DNA from 4 places in the Bacillus paramycoides genome. Region 4 is predicted to be linked to each of the others. Evidence: riboswitches for the same ligand, from Rfam matches in the RefSeq annotation. Region 4 holds a riboswitch; each other region holds the start of a gene.
What was found. A riboswitch is a leader RNA that binds a small molecule or an ion and turns the genes downstream of it on or off. The one in region 4 is predicted to bind S-adenosylmethionine.
Positions count from the first base shown of each region.

Region 1: it holds a riboswitch for S-adenosylmethionine, as region 4 does, so the genes downstream of both, AAG068_RS02135 (cyclase family protein) here and AAG068_RS15720 (M20 family metallopeptidase) in region 4, are expected to answer to the same signal.
Region 2: it holds a riboswitch for S-adenosylmethionine, as region 4 does, so the genes downstream of both, metK (methionine adenosyltransferase) here and AAG068_RS15720 (M20 family metallopeptidase) in region 4, are expected to answer to the same signal.
Region 3: it holds a riboswitch for S-adenosylmethionine, as region 4 does, so the genes downstream of both, AAG068_RS01120 (peptide ABC transporter substrate-binding protein) here and AAG068_RS15720 (M20 family metallopeptidase) in region 4, are expected to answer to the same signal.

Region 1 covers NZ_CP152427.1:397,270-401,487, reverse strand. Annotated here, with positions in the region: gene AAG068_RS02145 (nucleotidyltransferase domain-containing protein) at 1-527, opposite strand, end outside; gene AAG068_RS02140 (PRK06851 family protein) at 648-1,757, opposite strand; SAM riboswitch class I at 1,907-2,019, shown strand; gene AAG068_RS02135 (cyclase family protein) at 2,105-2,737, shown strand; gene AAG068_RS02130 (hypothetical protein) at 2,765-3,145, opposite strand; partial or broken gene AAG068_RS02125 (ATP-binding protein) at 3,407-3,600, opposite strand; gene AAG068_RS02120 (hypothetical protein) at 3,690-3,818, opposite strand; gene AAG068_RS02115 (S-adenosylmethionine decarboxylase related protein) at 3,875-4,218, opposite strand, start outside.
Region 2 covers NZ_CP152427.1:4,595,149-4,599,366, forward strand. Annotated here, with positions in the region: gene AAG068_RS23840 (MogA/MoaB family molybdenum cofactor biosynthesis protein) at 1-432, opposite strand, end outside; gene AAG068_RS23845 (hypothetical protein) at 671-850, shown strand; gene AAG068_RS23850 (hypothetical protein) at 857-1,033, shown strand; gene metK (methionine adenosyltransferase) at 1,078-2,277, opposite strand; SAM riboswitch class I at 2,447-2,568, opposite strand; gene pckA (phosphoenolpyruvate carboxykinase (ATP)) at 2,797-4,218, shown strand, end outside.
Region 3 covers NZ_CP152427.1:194,504-198,721, reverse strand. Annotated here, with positions in the region: gene proC (pyrroline-5-carboxylate reductase) at 1-716, shown strand, start outside; gene AAG068_RS01125 (aldo/keto reductase) at 718-1,551, shown strand; SAM riboswitch class I at 1,704-1,808, shown strand; gene AAG068_RS01120 (peptide ABC transporter substrate-binding protein) at 1,941-3,581, shown strand; gene AAG068_RS01115 (peptide ABC transporter substrate-binding protein) at 3,990-4,218, shown strand, end outside.
Region 4 covers NZ_CP152427.1:3,039,473-3,043,690, forward strand. Annotated here, with positions in the region: gene AAG068_RS15710 (SDR family oxidoreductase) at 1-285, opposite strand, end outside; gene AAG068_RS15715 (Lrp/AsnC family transcriptional regulator) at 453-893, shown strand; gene AAG068_RS15720 (M20 family metallopeptidase) at 1,060-2,265, opposite strand; SAM riboswitch class I at 2,354-2,455, opposite strand; gene AAG068_RS15725 (AAA domain-containing protein) at 2,531-4,218, opposite strand, start outside.

The DNA of each region.
Region 1 (4,218 bases), 2.6 Mb from region 4:
TCGAATTCTACAGGTGGTAAAGTCTCTTTCTCCTCTAGCCACTTACAAGCTAAAATAGGACGTAATACGTAGAAGTACTTTTTCAACTTTACATTCTCACCTTGCAAAAATTCCCGATAATTTTTTGATGCCATATGTAAGTAATGATATATCGTTGCTTTTGGGTCAAAATCCTTTTCACTCATTTGTTGAAGTTGTTCTGGAAAATTAGAGCTTTTCGAATAAAAAATTGGTGATCGAATCCACTCGAGTAAAGCTGGATTTGACTTTGCGAATAGCTGTAATGCCTTTTTAATATCCCATCCGCTTATATCTAAATCATCACTAATCGGGTATTCAATTACATCTCGTTTATCATGAATTGATAAATACCATTCTACCGGATGTATATAAACGAATCTAACATCATAATCACTGTCTTTCGATGGAAATCCCCAAGCACGACTCCCTGATTCTACTGCAAATAAAATTTTCACATCATTCTCTTTTTCAATTCTGTCTAACTCTAACTTAATTTTTTCTCTCATTTCATACCCTCTCCATTTTTTGATTATTTCCTTGGAAATTCGACAAATATACTACTAAGTTTACTCCATACTAAAATAGCTGTCAGAAAATTCCCGACAGCTTGTCAAAACCTCTTATTTTTACTTGTTCTTTTCTGTTACACTAACCGCAATTCGTTCAAACTCTTTTTGAATCTCCTCTTTATATACATCTACTTTTGAAAAATCCATAGCAGCAATATAAATTCGTTCCAATTTATCACGAACTGATTTTGCCTTTGCTAAGAAAGACATCGCTTCATTCATTTTTGCTTTATATTGAATCGACACATCACGAATTTCTGTCGCATATTTTTCATCTGTCCCTGGTGTCACGATCAAGGCATACATATCTATAATTTCATCACCTTCGCGGCTCGGAAAATACTCATGTGGCGCAGTGCTATCAAAAATTGCAAATCCTAATTCTCTTACGATCACCATATCAAGACTCTTTGGATCAAATCCACAATGATATACTTCAACTTCAAATCCTTTTTCTTCTGCTGCCTTAGCTAATTTTTTGAGCATTGTTGATTTTCCAGAGCCAGGGCGTCCTTTTATAAAATAACGATGTGATAATCCCTCTGTTAAATTAGGAACAAAATCAACTGCACCTTTCGGTGTAGCTGCCCCTAAAAAGCGATGTTTCACAAGCGATTGTTTCCCAACTTTATCTGTAAATAATTTCTGAATGAGCTGATCTGTTAGTTCATTTGCTTTATCAAAATTAATATTATCAATATATATTTTCTCCCACTCATCATGTATAACTAATGCCTCGTTAAAACGAGCGTAAGCAGCTTGAAAAGCTTTGCTTGCTTCTGAAACAAATCTTTCAATTTCCACCTTCTGCTTTCTTAATTTATCTGAATCCCAAGCAACACCTAAATTGATATACTCCTCGACAACTCCTGGCATTTTCGGCTCAATAACATGCGGTGATGTTCCATCAACAATTCCTACTTTTAACTTCGGGATAATGACACCATCAACCGATTTATTATCAGAAGAACAGTGTAAAAATTCAATATCATATCCCTTTTCAACCCATTCACGACCTATTGCCTTAATTAAAGAAGATTTTCCCGTTCCAGGTCCACCCTTTAAAATAAATAATCTGTTTAGTCCTTTTAAATTCTCTTCGTATAAATTATGAAATCCTCTAGCTGTATTTCCACCAGCATAATAATTCAATACATTCCCTGTCACTGCACTCACTCCTTCGCAGCATTCTATTTACATAAGCTACAATATGCGAGCAACTTTATTTAGGTGAATACCTATTTTGTGTTGCGCAGAAAAAGGAAATGAATTACAATTTTGTTATCACGAAAATTCCGAACTTTAAATTGAATATACCTTTATCAAGAGAGGCAGAGGGACCGGCCCTTTGAAGCCCAGCAACCTCAGTTTATACAAACTGAATAGGTGCTAATTCCTGCAAAATGCATTGCATTTTGAAAGATAAAACGTAACTATTGTGTGCAAAACTCATCTTTCTTGACTATGAAAGGTGAGTTTTTTATATTTCAAAACATATATTGGGGGTATTTAAAGTGAAAGTAATTGACCTATCGCAAACATTTGAAAACAATATGTCTCAATTTCCTGGAACACCAAAAATCAATTTAGAAGCCATTACAAGTGTTGAAGAGACAGGCTATCAAGTTACAGATTTTCATTCTGTCGTTCATGTTGGTACGCATTGTGATGCTCCTGCTCATTTCATTTCAGGCGCAACGACTATTGATCAATTGCCCCTAGATCAATTTGTAGGTGAAGCTGTTCTTATCGATGTAACTCATGTACAAGAACGAAAACTACCTAAAGAAGTATTACACAACGCTGACATAAAAGAAGGTGATATTGTCATTTTCCATTCCAATCTATCTACTAAATGGAATACAGAAGCATATGAGAAAGAAGCTTTTTATCTTTCTGAAGAATTAGCTGAAGAACTCGTTCAATTAAAAGTAAAATCTGTCGGTTTAGATTTCATCTCTCCTGATGAGGTAACGACAGAAACATCGCCAATTCATCACATACTACTTGGGAATAATATTTATTTAATCGAAAACTTAACAAACTTAGATGCCATTCACACGAAACGTTTCTTTTTCTCAGCAGCACCTTTAAAAATTAAAAATAGCGACGGTGCTTTCGCAAGAGCATTCGCTGTAATTTTTTAAACAAACTATACAAAAAAGCAAAGATCATCATTGACCTTTGCTTCTATTTTTTTTATTTAAACTAAGAAAGAATTGCTCAACACGAGGACGTAACCAAGCTAAATAATCTTTCTCTTTCTTCTTTGTACAAGCTATTTCTTCCCCATCTACCATTCCGACAAGCTCTAGCTCTAACAGTTGCCTCGTAAATGCTAACATATTTATTTCTTCGTCGGGATACTCTTCTTTTAATTTCTCCTCAATTTCCCCTAATAAAAAACCGTCACGCATCATTGCCAATGCATCAATCCAAAGTGGCGGCATTTCATATTTTTCTCCTGTAATTGTATCTTTTACAATATAATTCTTTTGCTCTTTTCGAAATTGAATCGTGTGTAAGCATACAGTCGAATTTAATGTTAATTCCATCATACCACCTCTTTCATAATATCTGCATAGAAAAAAGGATGCGCGTGCACCCCTTCTTTTTCTAACACTACCGAACCGTTACATGAATAACAAATCTCATGTCGATATTTTCCTCCATTATAAACGAAGTATTTTATAAAAAAAACCCTTCTTGAAACATTTTATAAAATGTTTATATTTACACAACAAGAACACTTTTCTGAAAAATATTTTCTTCTAGCACATTATACTGTCGGTAAAGAAATTTCCACTTTCGTTCCTACTCCCATCTACTTGCAATTGAAATTTCACTCTATATTGTGCTGCATAACTTTCCACAAGCTGTACAACATATAAAAGGAGTTCCCGTATATTACATCATTCATAATTCCCGTTATTTCTTTCACTTTCTTATAACATAATATCTTATCGGCAGGACTTCTTTCTTTTTGTATTTGTGTAAATCCTTTTAAAGCTCCTCTTTCCTCATATATCTAGCATTTAAAGTTGTTCATATAAAGTGAAACTTTAATCAGGGGGGTTTTTGTCCATCCCCCACTGATTATTAGCCCTCACCAATCGGGCTTTTACGGGCAGTTCCTCCATCTAACTTCTTCGCTTCCGCTGAATTTTGAAGTGGCGGTCTTACTGCCCGGCAAATAGCGGGATAAACATGAACTTGCTTTCGGGGCAATATGTAACCTTATAACGCTAAAAGGAAGGAGATTTCCCCTTCCTTTTCATCACAACTTATATCCACCTTACCCGATCATGCAGCAATCCATCCGTAAAGTCATTTCCACCAACTACAAAATCATTCATATATAAATTCAAATATTCTCCATACTTACTTTCTGTATTTAATAATAATTCCTCTACATAATAAGCACCTTGTTTAAAGTTATCGAACAGCAAACTACACAAGCCAGCATAAATTCCGCATCCTACTTGGAAGTAAGTTGCATTCGTTTTATATTTATGAAAAACTTGACTGCTATTCATTACGTTATACATATATGTCTCGCTATTTTCATAAACGAGTAATACACCGACTAGATCCTCGCCAGCAATCTCTTCTTCGGCTGGATTAAATA
Region 2 (4,218 bases), 1.6 Mb from region 4:
GCTAGACCCTGGCATGGAAAAGACAACTTTGCGCCCAATTGTACCGCCAATTGCTCTACTTAACATCGCGCTGCTTCCGATATCCTCCAAATAACTAATCATGCGGAACAACTCACCAAACCCGACAATTTCTTTATCTAATAACGCTGATACCGCTTCAATCGTCACATCACGTTTCGTAATACCAGTACCGCCATTTGTTAACACGACATCAACATCTTCCCGATGATAACCAGCTAACACCGCTTGCTGAATACTTTCTTTATCATCTTTTACAATTTCATAAGAGGTCACTGTATGCCCTGCTTCTTTTAATAATTCATGTAATAGTTGTCCACTCTTGTCCGTCTCTTCTGTACGTGTATCGGAGATTGTTACGATTTTGCAACGCACTTCTTTCGGTGCTTGTTTTTTATGTTCGATTACGCTCATTTTATATCTTCCCTTTCCTAAAGTCTTTTCTTCATTTTATCATACCTACCTTTACACAATTATGTATGAAGCCGTTAATACACCATGATACAATATAAGTATATACAACCACAAAAAGGAAAATATATTTTCTTATACTCCTAGACTACACATCATTAGCTATTCTTTAAATTCTCTTATATTTTCCACATAGTAGATTTCATTTTAAATTACAAAATAATTTGGAGGTTCACTCACTATGGAACTTTATAAAAAACTAACAACAACATTCATCCTCTTATTCGTCGCTTCCATTACTGTCGGCTTTTCTCTAAAAGGTGCAATTCCATACGCTACATTCGTAAGCATTATATTCGCAACACTATTTTTACTAAGCAGTGCCTTTTGCGCAGGCAAAGTACGTCAAATGAAAGGATAATTACATATGTTCAAGAGGAAACCAATCCTTTGTAAATCATGCGGGAAAGAAATACAAACATATGAAAAAGCGTGGATTCATATGCCATTTCCGGCAAGTGGTATGACAAATATGAAAAAGTACATTGAGCTAGATGGAGAAGTTTATTGTGGTTCGTGCATCCAAGTCGTAAATAAAACGTAATAAAAAAAGCTTTGCGCCGTGAGCGCAAAGCTTTTTTTCATATATTATAGACCAGCTTGCTCTTTTAAAGCTGCAGCTTTGTCTGTACGTTCCCATGTTAGATCTACATCAGTACGTCCGAAGTGGCCGTAAGCTGCTGTTTGTTTGTAAATTGGGCGACGTAAGTCTAGCATTTTAATAATACCAGCTGGGCGAAGATCGAAGTTGTTACGAACTAGTTCTACTAGTACGTCTTCAGATACTTTACCAGTGCTGAATGTATCAACTGAAATTGATACTGGTTGCGCTACACCAATTGCGTATGCAAGTTGTACTTCTGCTTTCTCAGCAAGACCAGCTGCTACGATGTTTTTCGCAACATAACGAGCTGCATATGCTGCAGAACGGTCAACTTTCGTTGCATCTTTACCAGAGAATGCACCGCCACCGTGGCGAGCGTATCCACCGTAAGTATCAACGATGATTTTACGTCCTGTTAAACCAGCATCACCTTGTGGTCCACCAATTACGAAGCGACCAGTTGGGTTAATGAAGAATTTCGTTTCTCCATCGATTAATTCTGCTGGTACTACAGCTTTAATTACGTGCTCTTTTAAGTCGCGATCGATTTCTTCCCATGTAACATCTGGGTGATGTTGTGTAGAAATTACGATAGTATCAACACGTACTGGTTTACCATTTTCATCATACTCAACTGTAACTTGCGTTTTTCCATCTGGACGTAGGTATGATAATGTATCATTTTTACGTACTTCAGTTAAACGGCGAGCTAATTTGTGAGCAAGCGAGATTGGAAGTGGCATTAACTCTTGTGTTTCATTACATGCGAAACCAAACATTAAACCTTGGTCTCCTGCACCAATTGCCTCAATCTCAGCGTCAGTCATTTGACCTTCGCGTGCTTCTAGCGCTTGGTCAACACCCATAGCGATGTCAGCAGATTGCTCATCGATAGATGTTAAAACTGCACAAGTTTCTGCATCGAATCCGTATTTTGCGCGTGTGTAACCAATACCTTGAATTGTTTCACGAACGATTTTTGGAATGTCTACGTAAGTAGAAGTCGTAATTTCCCCCGCTACCAATACTAAACCAGTTGTTACAGTTGTTTCACAAGCTACACGTGCATTTGCGTCCTTTGATAAGATCGCATCTAAAATTGAATCAGAAATTTGGTCACAAATTTTATCTGGATGTCCTTCAGTTACAGACTCAGATGTGAACAGATGACGTTTTTTTGTCATGTGGTAAACCTCCCTACAGTAATTGTATATATTGTACGGAACTCATCCTTAATTTGCCACAGATTGCGACATACATTTATTCTCCCACACAAGCATACAGAAAAACCTTTCCTACTTTATATAGAGGAAAGGTTTAATTTGCTACTTGCATACTGCTTTTTGCCCTTCGCTCTTATCGTTCGAGACCTGTAGCCTCGCACAGGTTTTAGCACCTATTCACCTGTATTTACCACTACAAGTGAGGTTGCTGGGCTTCATCGGGCCTGTCCCTCCGCCAGCTCGGGATAAGAGAGTATCCGTCCCAACCTATACTAAAGAAATGCTATTCATTTGTCAATTAATATTCACATTTTCCTGAAAGTTTTTCTCAATACGCCTAAAATGAAATATTAATAAGGAAATAATGTATTCACACAAACAAAAAGAAATAAATAGTATACATTATTTATATAATTGTGTTATACTCTTGTTGGGGATTACGAGAAATATTTCATTAAATGAAAAGGATGGTATATAAATATGAGTACTGTGAATGTCCAAATTGGTTTACACGAATTATTGAACGGAAGCAATGCACAGATTCAACTAAGTGTTCCGCAATTAGTGGAAAAAGTATTAATGCGAAATGAAGGGAAATTAACTTCTACTGGTGCCGTTTCTGCTTCAACAGGAAAATATACAGGACGTTCTCCTAAAGATAAATTTATTGTGAAAGAAGCATCGGTTGCTGACAAAATTGCTTGGGGAGCAGTGAATCAACCGATTTCTGAAGAACATTTTAATAAATTATATACAAAAGTTTTAGAATACTTAAAAGAGAAAGAAGAGTTATTCGTCTTCAAAGGATTTGCAGGCGCTGACCGCAATTATCGCCTACCAATTCAAGTTATTAATGAATATGCATGGCACAATCTATTTGTACATCAATTATTCATTCGTCCAACTGAAGAAGAATTAACAACTCATGAATCAGAGTTCACAATTGTTTCTGCGCCGAACTTCAAGGCTGATCCAGCTGTTGACGGTACAAACTCTGAAGCATTCATTATGGTTTCATTCGAAAAACGTATCGTACTAATTGGTGGTACAGAATACGCTGGAGAAATGAAGAAATCAATCTTCTCTATTATGAACTTCTTATTACCTGAACAAGATATTCTTTCTATGCATTGCTCTGCAAACGTAGGTGAAGAAGGCGACGTAGCACTATTCTTCGGTTTATCTGGAACAGGTAAAACAACATTATCTGCTGATCCAAACCGTAAATTAATCGGTGATGATGAGCATGGTTGGTCTGATAACGGTGTATTCAATATTGAAGGCGGTTGCTATGCAAAATGTGTAAACCTTTCTCACGAGAAAGAACCACAAATTTTCGATGCAATCAAATTTGGATCTGTTTTAGAAAACGTTATCATTAATAACCAAACGCGTATCGCAGACTACAACGATACTACTTTAACAGAAAATACTCGTGCTGCATACCCTATGCATGCGATCGACAATATCGTACTGCCAAGTGTTGCTGGACACCCAAATACAATCATTTTCTTAACTGCTGATGCATCTGGCGTATTGCCTCCAATCAGTAAGTTATCAAAAGAACAAGCTATGTACCATTTCTTAAGTGGTTACACTAGTAAACTAGCAGGAACAGAGCGCGGCGTTACATCTCCGCAAGCAACATTCTCAACTTGCTTCGGTTCACCATTCTTACCACTTGAAGCATCTCGCTATGCTGAAATGCTTGGTGAAAAAATCGAGAAGCACGATGCGAAAGTATTCTTAGTAAACACTGGCTGGACTGGTGGCGAATACGGCGTTGGTAAACGTATGAACTTAGGTTACACTCGTGCAATGATTCAAGCAGCATTAAGCGGTGAACTTGCAAAAACTGAAACAGCTAAACATGATATCTTCGGTCTTGAAGTTCCACTTCAC
Region 3 (4,218 bases), 2.4 Mb from region 4:
ACATCGAAAAAATTATCGTTTCTAACCGCAGCAACGTAGAAAAGCTAGAACAATTACAAGGACGATATAATGTGTCTATCACAACAGATTGGAAGCAGCATGTTACATCTGTTGATACGATTGTTTTAGCAATGCCACCTTCTGCACATGAAGAATTATTAGCAGAATTATCTCCGTTACTATCGAATCAACTTGTCGTAACGGTAGCTGCTGGCATTGGTCCATCTTATTTAAAAGAAAGACTTCCCGAGGGAACACCTGTCGCTTGGATTATGCCAAATACAGCTGCTGAAATTGGAAAGTCTATCTCCTTATATACAATGGGACGATCAGTAAACGAGATGCATCAAGAAACCCTGCAACTGCTTTTAGGAGGCATTGGTACTTCGCAACTTTGCACTGAAGAAGAAGTTCATCAGCTTACTGCAGTTACTGGAAGTGCACCAGCTTTCCTTTATTACTTTGCTGAATGCTTAATTGAAGCAACAAAAAGTTATGGCGTCGATGAAGCAACCGCAAAACACCTTGTCATTCAAATGATTTCTGGATCTGCTTCTATGCTTGAACAAACGCAAGATCCGGCTAACCTCCGCGAACAAGTAACAACGCCAGGTGGTTCCACAGCTGAAGGTCTCAAAGCTTTATATGAATATAATTTTTCAGAGGCGGTTCAAAAAGCAGTAGAAGCAACAAACAAAAAAGCTAGGGGGAAATAATATGAGTTTAACAAGTTTAAAAGACTATACTACATTACATAACGGTGTAAAAATGCCTTGGTTCGGTTTAGGTGTTTTTAAAGTAGAAGATGGTTCAGAAGTAATTGAGTCTGTAAAATCAGCAATTAAAAATGGCTACCGCAGCATCGATACTGCAGCAATCTATCAAAACGAAGAAGGCGTTGGACAAGCGATCCGTGAAGCAGGTGTTTCACGTGAAGAATTATTTATTACATCAAAAGTATGGAATAGCGATCAAGGATATGAAACAACACTTCAAGCATTTGAAACTACATTAGAAAAATTAGGTCTAGAATATTTAGATTTATATTTAGTACATTGGCCTGTAAAAGGGAAATATACTGAATCATGGAAAGCGTTAGAAAAACTTTATAAAGATGGCCGTGTTCGTGCTATCGGTGTGAGTAATTTCCACATTCACCACTTACAAGACGTATTTGAAATCGCTGAAATTAAGCCAATGGTCAATCAAGTGGAATACCACCCACGTTTAGCACAAGAAGAATTGCACGCTTTCTGTAAAGAACATAACATCCAGCTTGAAGCTTGGTCACCATTAATGCAGGGACAACTACTGGATAACTCCACATTACAAGACATTGCGACAAAATATAATAAATCAACTGCACAAATTATTTTACGCTGGGATTTACAAAATGAAGTTGTAACAATCCCTAAATCTATTAAAGAACATCGCATTATTGAAAATGCAAATATATTCGATTTTGAATTAAGTGCTGATGACATGAAAGCAATTCAAGCTCTAAATGAAGATCGTCGCGTTGGTCCAGATCCAGATAACTTTAACTTCTAGTAGAAAAACCACTGCCATATGCAGTGGTTTTTCTCGTTAAATAAAACTGAAAATTTAAACTATATTCCAATTGGTTGACACTTCATCATCCAAGGTGTAAGATTTTGAATTATCAAAGAAACACAAAATTAATAAAATTTATTCGTTTACTCATTGTATCAAGAGAGGTGGAGGGACTGGCCCTTTGAAACCTCGGCAACAGGTTCATTTTGAATACTGTGCCACTTCCTGCAAGCATTGTGCTTGAAAGATAGAATGAGGGACTTCGTTTATATACGGGTGCATAACTTGTACGTAAAAATCCCTCTTTCTCAATATGAAAAGAGGGATTTTTTATTTTTCATTTCCCTCATCATCATCCAAACTTAATTATTTAGGAGGAAAATCAAATGAAAAAGAAGTTTGTACCCGGTATTGCATCAGTTGTAGGAGTAAGTATTTTATTAACTGGTTGCGGTAGTTATAAAAACGAAGCAAGCGGAGCAAATGCAAAAGACGAGGCGCCTAGTAAACAGGTTTTAAACTTATCTTCACCTACTGAAATACGAACAATGGATACAGCTCGTGCTACAGATACTGATTCTGGTCAAGTAATGAGAAACGTATTTGAAGGTTTGTATAATCTTGGTGAAGGTAACAAACCTGTCCCTGGCGTTGCAAAATCTTATGAAGTAAGTGGCGATAAAACGAAATACACATTCCACCTACGAGATTCAAAATGGTCAAACGGCACTCCTGTCACAGCGAAAGACTTTGTCTTCGCTTGGCAAAGAGCTGTTGATCCAGCAACAGCCTCTGAATATGCATTTCTATTCTTTGATATTAAAAACGCAACAAAAATTAACAACAAAGAACTTCCAGCCGATCAACTTGGTGTAAAAGCAATTGATGACCATACGTTTGAGGTAGAATTGGAACGTCCTGTTCCGTACTTTATAAGCTTAACAGCGTTCCCAACATTTCTACCAATTAACGAGGAATTCTTTAAAGCACAAGGTGATAAGTATGCGTTAGAAGACAATACAATTTTGTACAACGGAGCTTTTACACTAAGCGATTGGAAGCATGAGCAAAGCTTTAAATTTAAGAAAAACCCTACCTATTGGGATAAAGATACTGTCAAACTGGAAGAAATCAATTTTAACGTCGTAAAAGAAAAATCTACAGAAGTAAATTTATTCGAGTCAAAACAATTAGATCGTATCAAACTAACATCTGACTTCGTTGATAAATATAAAAAGGATGCTAACTTTAAAGGACGGCCAAACGTAGGGGTACAGTTTCTACGTATGAATCAACAAAACAAAGTACTTCAAAACGTTTCTGCACGCCAAGCAATCGATCAAACAATTGATCGAAAATCCTTTGTAAATACGTTATTAAATGACGGCTCTACACCAACCTCTAGTCTCGTGCCGAAAAACTTTGCAAAAGGACCTGACGGAACAGACTTCCGTGCCGCAAACGGCGATTTAACAAAGGTTGATACAAAATCTGCTCAAGAATTATGGAAAAAAGCTAAACAAGAGCTTGGTTCTGAAAAGATAACATTAGAATTATTAACAAGTGATGCTGACCTTGATAAGAAAACTGGTGAGTTCTTAAAAGGACAACTAGAAAAGAATTTAGATGGATTAACAGTAAATATAAAGCCGCAACCACGTAAACAACAAGTTTCACTTTTATTAAAAGGTGACTACGAAATTGGAATTGACGGCTGGAGCCCTGACTTTGCTGATCCAATTACATTCCTTGAGCTATTTACAACGAATAACCCTTACAACTTAGATCATTACTCTAATAAGGAGTTCGATGAAACAATAGCAAAAGTGAAAACAACTTTAGCCGGTGATGAAAAAGCTCGCTGGGAAGCATTACTAGCATCCGAGAAAATATTATTTAAAGACTCTGTTATCGCTCCTCTTTACCAAAAAGGCGAATCTTATTTAGAACGTTCTTATGTGAAAGGAATTGTGCAAGTAGACTTTGCAGGTCAATTAAACTTCAAATGGGCCAAAATTGAAAAATAAAGCGAAACTTTAATCAGTGGGTTTTTCTTCATCCCCCACTGATTATTAGCCCACACCAATTGTTTTTTTAGCAAAACATATTAAAAGCAGATTCCCTAATACGAGGAAATCTGCTTTTTTAATATATTATTCTAAGAAATTAACAATCAATTTTTATTATTGACATATAGTTCTTTCCAGTTTTAATATTCTAAATAATCAAAGAAACGAAATATTTCACCATCAAAATATAACGTCTACTACGTTGAAACATATAACGATAGATTATAGTTCAACATGTATATACATATGGAACACCTAATTACCTACATACACATATCTATAATAGGTTTTCTCTTCTTCTATAGCTACACTTCAAAACGTGGACATTACGATGTTACGAACAACACATTTAGGGAGGAACGAACAATGAAGAAAAAAGTTGTACCTGTTGTTGCATCTGTTTTAGGGGCAAGTCTATTACTAACTGCTTGCGGGGGAAATAAAGATCATGCAAGCGGAGCGAAAGCAAATGATAAAGCAAATGATAAACAGGCAATTAACTTATCATTCGCTTCAGAAATTCCAACAATGGATGTTGCAAAAGCAACGGATGGGGAATCCATGAGCGTAATGCAAAATGTTTTTGAAGGTTTAT
Region 4 (4,218 bases):
TACTAAAATATCAATCTCTGATGTACCAACTTTTATTTGTAATTCATTCTTTAACTGTTCTACTAGCTTTTTGACACCATCAATTGAATTGAGTTCAGCTTCAATTAAGAACGCTTTTCCTCCATTAGATTCAATCTCACTAATCGTTTCATCTGCAGCTATTTTATTTCGGCCGTAGTGAATCGCAACTAATGCTCCATCTTTCGCCAATCTCATCGCAATCGCACGGCCAATTCCGCGACTCGCTCCTGTTACTAATGCTACTTTCCCATCAAGGTTCTTCATTTTTTCCATCCTTCCTAAATTCCCTTTTGATAAATCCTATACTTATATTTTCATGCAAAAACCAATCATTTTAAATACAGATTTATAGGTAATTTAGTTAGTTCACTTATGATATTATAGTTATAATTTATGATTCACTTTAGAAAACAAAACAAGGAGGCTACACAATGCAAAACGCAGTAAAACTGGATGAAATCGATCATAAAATTATGAACTTGTTGTATGAAAATGCGAGAATTTCTGTTTCAGAAATAGGCCGAATTATATCCATGACGCAACCGGCTGTAAAGGAACGTATTAATAAACTTGAAGATCAAGGCGTTATAGCGGCTTACCGAACGAAATTTGAGCCTTCCAAAATTAATAAAAACATTCAAGCATTCATCATGTTTAAAACGAGCCAATGCTCTGATTTTATCCAATTTTGTAATGCCGCTCCTGAAGTAACAGATTTATATCGAATTAGTGGGGAGTTTAATTATATGATGAAAGTTATGAGCGATTCGATGGATTCTCTCGCTGCATTTTTAGACTCTTTAATGCAATTTGGCTTGTCATCTCCTTTAATTGTTTTAAAGAGTGAGTTTGAGGAGAAATTATCTTTCTAATAAAGGATACGTATTATCCTCCGCTAACAGTAAAAGCTTTTCCTTTATGAGAAAATCCAACAAAATTAATGATTAGTAACAAAAAAGAACATTGATATTTCAATGTTCTTTTTTATATCTCTACTTATTAATTAGATCTCTATTCGAAAAAAGTACCTTAATCCCCTTACCCCTGATTCCTCTGCGCCTCTCTAAACTCTTCCTTCACCTTCTCTAACAACCCTTCTTCCGTAATTAATCGATACGCCATATTTGCTATTGCTTTTGCGGATGTAATTAATGCTTTATCTCCAAGTTCTGAACGTGCTGCTTCTCTAAATTCATTCGTATGTGCAATTAAATCATCTGGCCCGATTTTAATGTACGGGTGAATGGTCGGTACGACTTGACTTACGTTTCCTGCGTCGGTTGAACCGATGCCAAATCTTTCTTTCCGATTTACGTCTTCACCTTGTAATTCTAGTTCTTCGGCTACGACTTCATTAAATGTTTTTGTTACGAGTAATTCATCGATTTCATTTTGGAATTGATGGATTTTTACTTTCGCACCTGTTGCTAACGCTGCTCCCTGTGCAATGTTTTTTACTTTTTCTGTTACTTCTGCACATCTTTTTCGCGTTGCTGCACGGATGAAGAATCTTGCTGCAGCGTAGTCAGGAATAATGTTAGGTGCTTTTCCGCCCTCAGTAATAATGCCATGAATTTTCACATCTGATGGAAGTTGTTGGCGAAGTGCATTAATGCTGTTATACAGTTGAATGACCGCATCTAATGCGTTAATTCCTTCTTCTGGTGAAGCTGCGGCGTGAGCTGTTTTTCCGTAAAAATGAAAATCAAGTGGATCGACTGCTAGTGAAGGGCTTGTTGTCGCTGTTTTTCCGCTCGGATGAATCATAAGTGCCGCATCAATATCTTTAAATAAACCAGCTTTTACATAACTCGCTTTCGCACTACCGTTTGGCCCTCCTTCTTCAGCTGGTGTTCCAAACACGACAACTTCCCCGCCAATTTCTTCAAGCGTTTCTGATAATGCGATCGCTGCCGCAACGCTAATTGTGCCAATTAAATTGTGACCACACGCATGACCAAGTCCTGGTAAAGCATCATACTCAGCTAAAAATGCGATAACTGGTCCTTGTTTTCCTGAACTTTTTCGCGCGATAAAACCTGTTTCATGTCCAGCTATATTGTGCTGCAACTGAAATCCTGCACTCCCTAGCAATAAACTCAACGTTCTTGATGCATAAAACTCTTGGTTACCAATCTCCGGATTCGCATGAATATCGTGACTTGTTTCTATGTACTTTTCCTTATTTCTTTCAATACTCTCTTCAATTGTTTTTCTTTGTGACGTTACTCCTGTCGCTCCCATTTTTCTTCCCCCTTATATTTTCACGTAAAAAAGCCTCTTTCTAAAAGATAGAAAGAGGCTTCTGCATATACAGTCAAAATGAGCTTCTTTCTTATCTTTCAAGTTACCTTGCTGGAATTGGCACAGTATTCATAACGAATCCGCTGCCGAGGTATCATAGGGCCAGTCCCTCCACCTCTCGCGATAAGAATTTTCATAAAATTATATTAAATTATATTCATTCTAAGTTCATTCCGATTAAAAGTCAAGGCATTCCTATCCGAATTTACCGAATATCTAAAAATCCTTTTAAAACACCAATTGTTTCTGGTGCTTGCAGTCTTGCACATACGTACGGAAATTCCGTACTACCTTCAAACATCATTTGAGATGTGAGCGGTGCCCCTGCCCAAAAGATTTCATCATCAATTACGATAAACGGGAATGCTTTATTTTGTCTTTGTAACTTTACATTTTTTAATGGAACTGGTCCATCACTATACACTGTTATTTGCACATTTGAACGCATTAACGCTTGCCATACTCGCTTATCCACTTGTTTTGTACTTGGAAGTGAAATAATAATTTTTCGTTTTGCCGCTAAAATATCTTTCAATAACCCTTTTGGCTCTTCAAGATTCATTTCCATAAACCAGCGTAAACGTTTCGAAATTTTTCGTTCCCACAATTGTCGTGATGTCGTGCGGTCATACACATCTCCGTGACGTTCTATATGAGCTGTTAATTGTGATAACGCTTGTTTTCTCGAAAGGTTTTTACGCATATAATGACAATCTGATAATTGAATGAACTTCCCTCTCGCCCTTGTCACTGCAACATTGACGAGGCGATGGTTTTTATGGTCAAAGAATAACACGCCAGGTCGTTCTTGCGGATAACTATCCACTGTATCAAAAATCATCATATCTCTTTCAGAACCTTGAAACTTATGAACCGTCGCCGCTAAAACAGGTATGTTTTGATATTTCGTTCTCTGCAACATTTCTCTAATGCACGTTGATAAAAAGCGGGATTGCGCTCTGTAAGGTGTAACAACACCGATTGATTGAACACCATCTAACAATCCGATTAACATCATTTGCATCGCTACTAAACCAGACATAATGTTAAAACGAGAACCTGAAGCAGCGTCCTTTAACGAAAAGGCACCCATTAGACTCGTATCAAATAAAACGCTCGCCTCATTTGCGAACGGTTGTAGTTGCGCAAGTTCTTTACGTTCTGAAACAGACGGATGATCATATACTCTATTTTTATAAATAAATGAGTTTGTAAACTTCGAAATATCTGCATGCATACGTCTTTGTTCTTGCAACATAAAGAGGTTCGGATGTGCTTCTGATTTATTAACAGACTCAACAATCCCCGCATGGTAAAACATATCTTCCCCAAGCCATTTTCGAACGAGTTCATGGTTTGCCATCGCAATTGGAGGTAACTGTAAAAAGTCACCACAAACGACGATGCGTTTTCCAAGTGAAGCAGCTAACGCAATTTGCGGAACATATGCCATACTCACTTCATCTACGACAACTAAATCAAACGTACGCTCATAAATAAGTGAATCAATCGCACATTTCGATAAAGTCGCACCGATTACTTTCGCATTTTCAATATATTCTTTTTCTACTTCTTTAATTTTCGCTTTTTGCTTTCGAAGATCACTTTCAATCTCTTGTATACGCTTCTTATCAGCAGAAGTCGCTTTATATGATAAAATCTTTTCACGAAGATCTTGGCGTGTTTCTTCTAAATAGAGTCTTTCTTCTCCCCAAGACCCGTTCGTCGTTTCAACTAGCTTCGACGCAAGTAACGTTTCATGATTTCGTATATGATCATGCTGGCTATAACCGTAACGAACAATTTCACCAGGCGTCCATTTCTTTTTATTTTCAATTTGCTTCGTTACTTCACTCATTAATACGTCCACTGCCGCATTACTATGAGCTAATA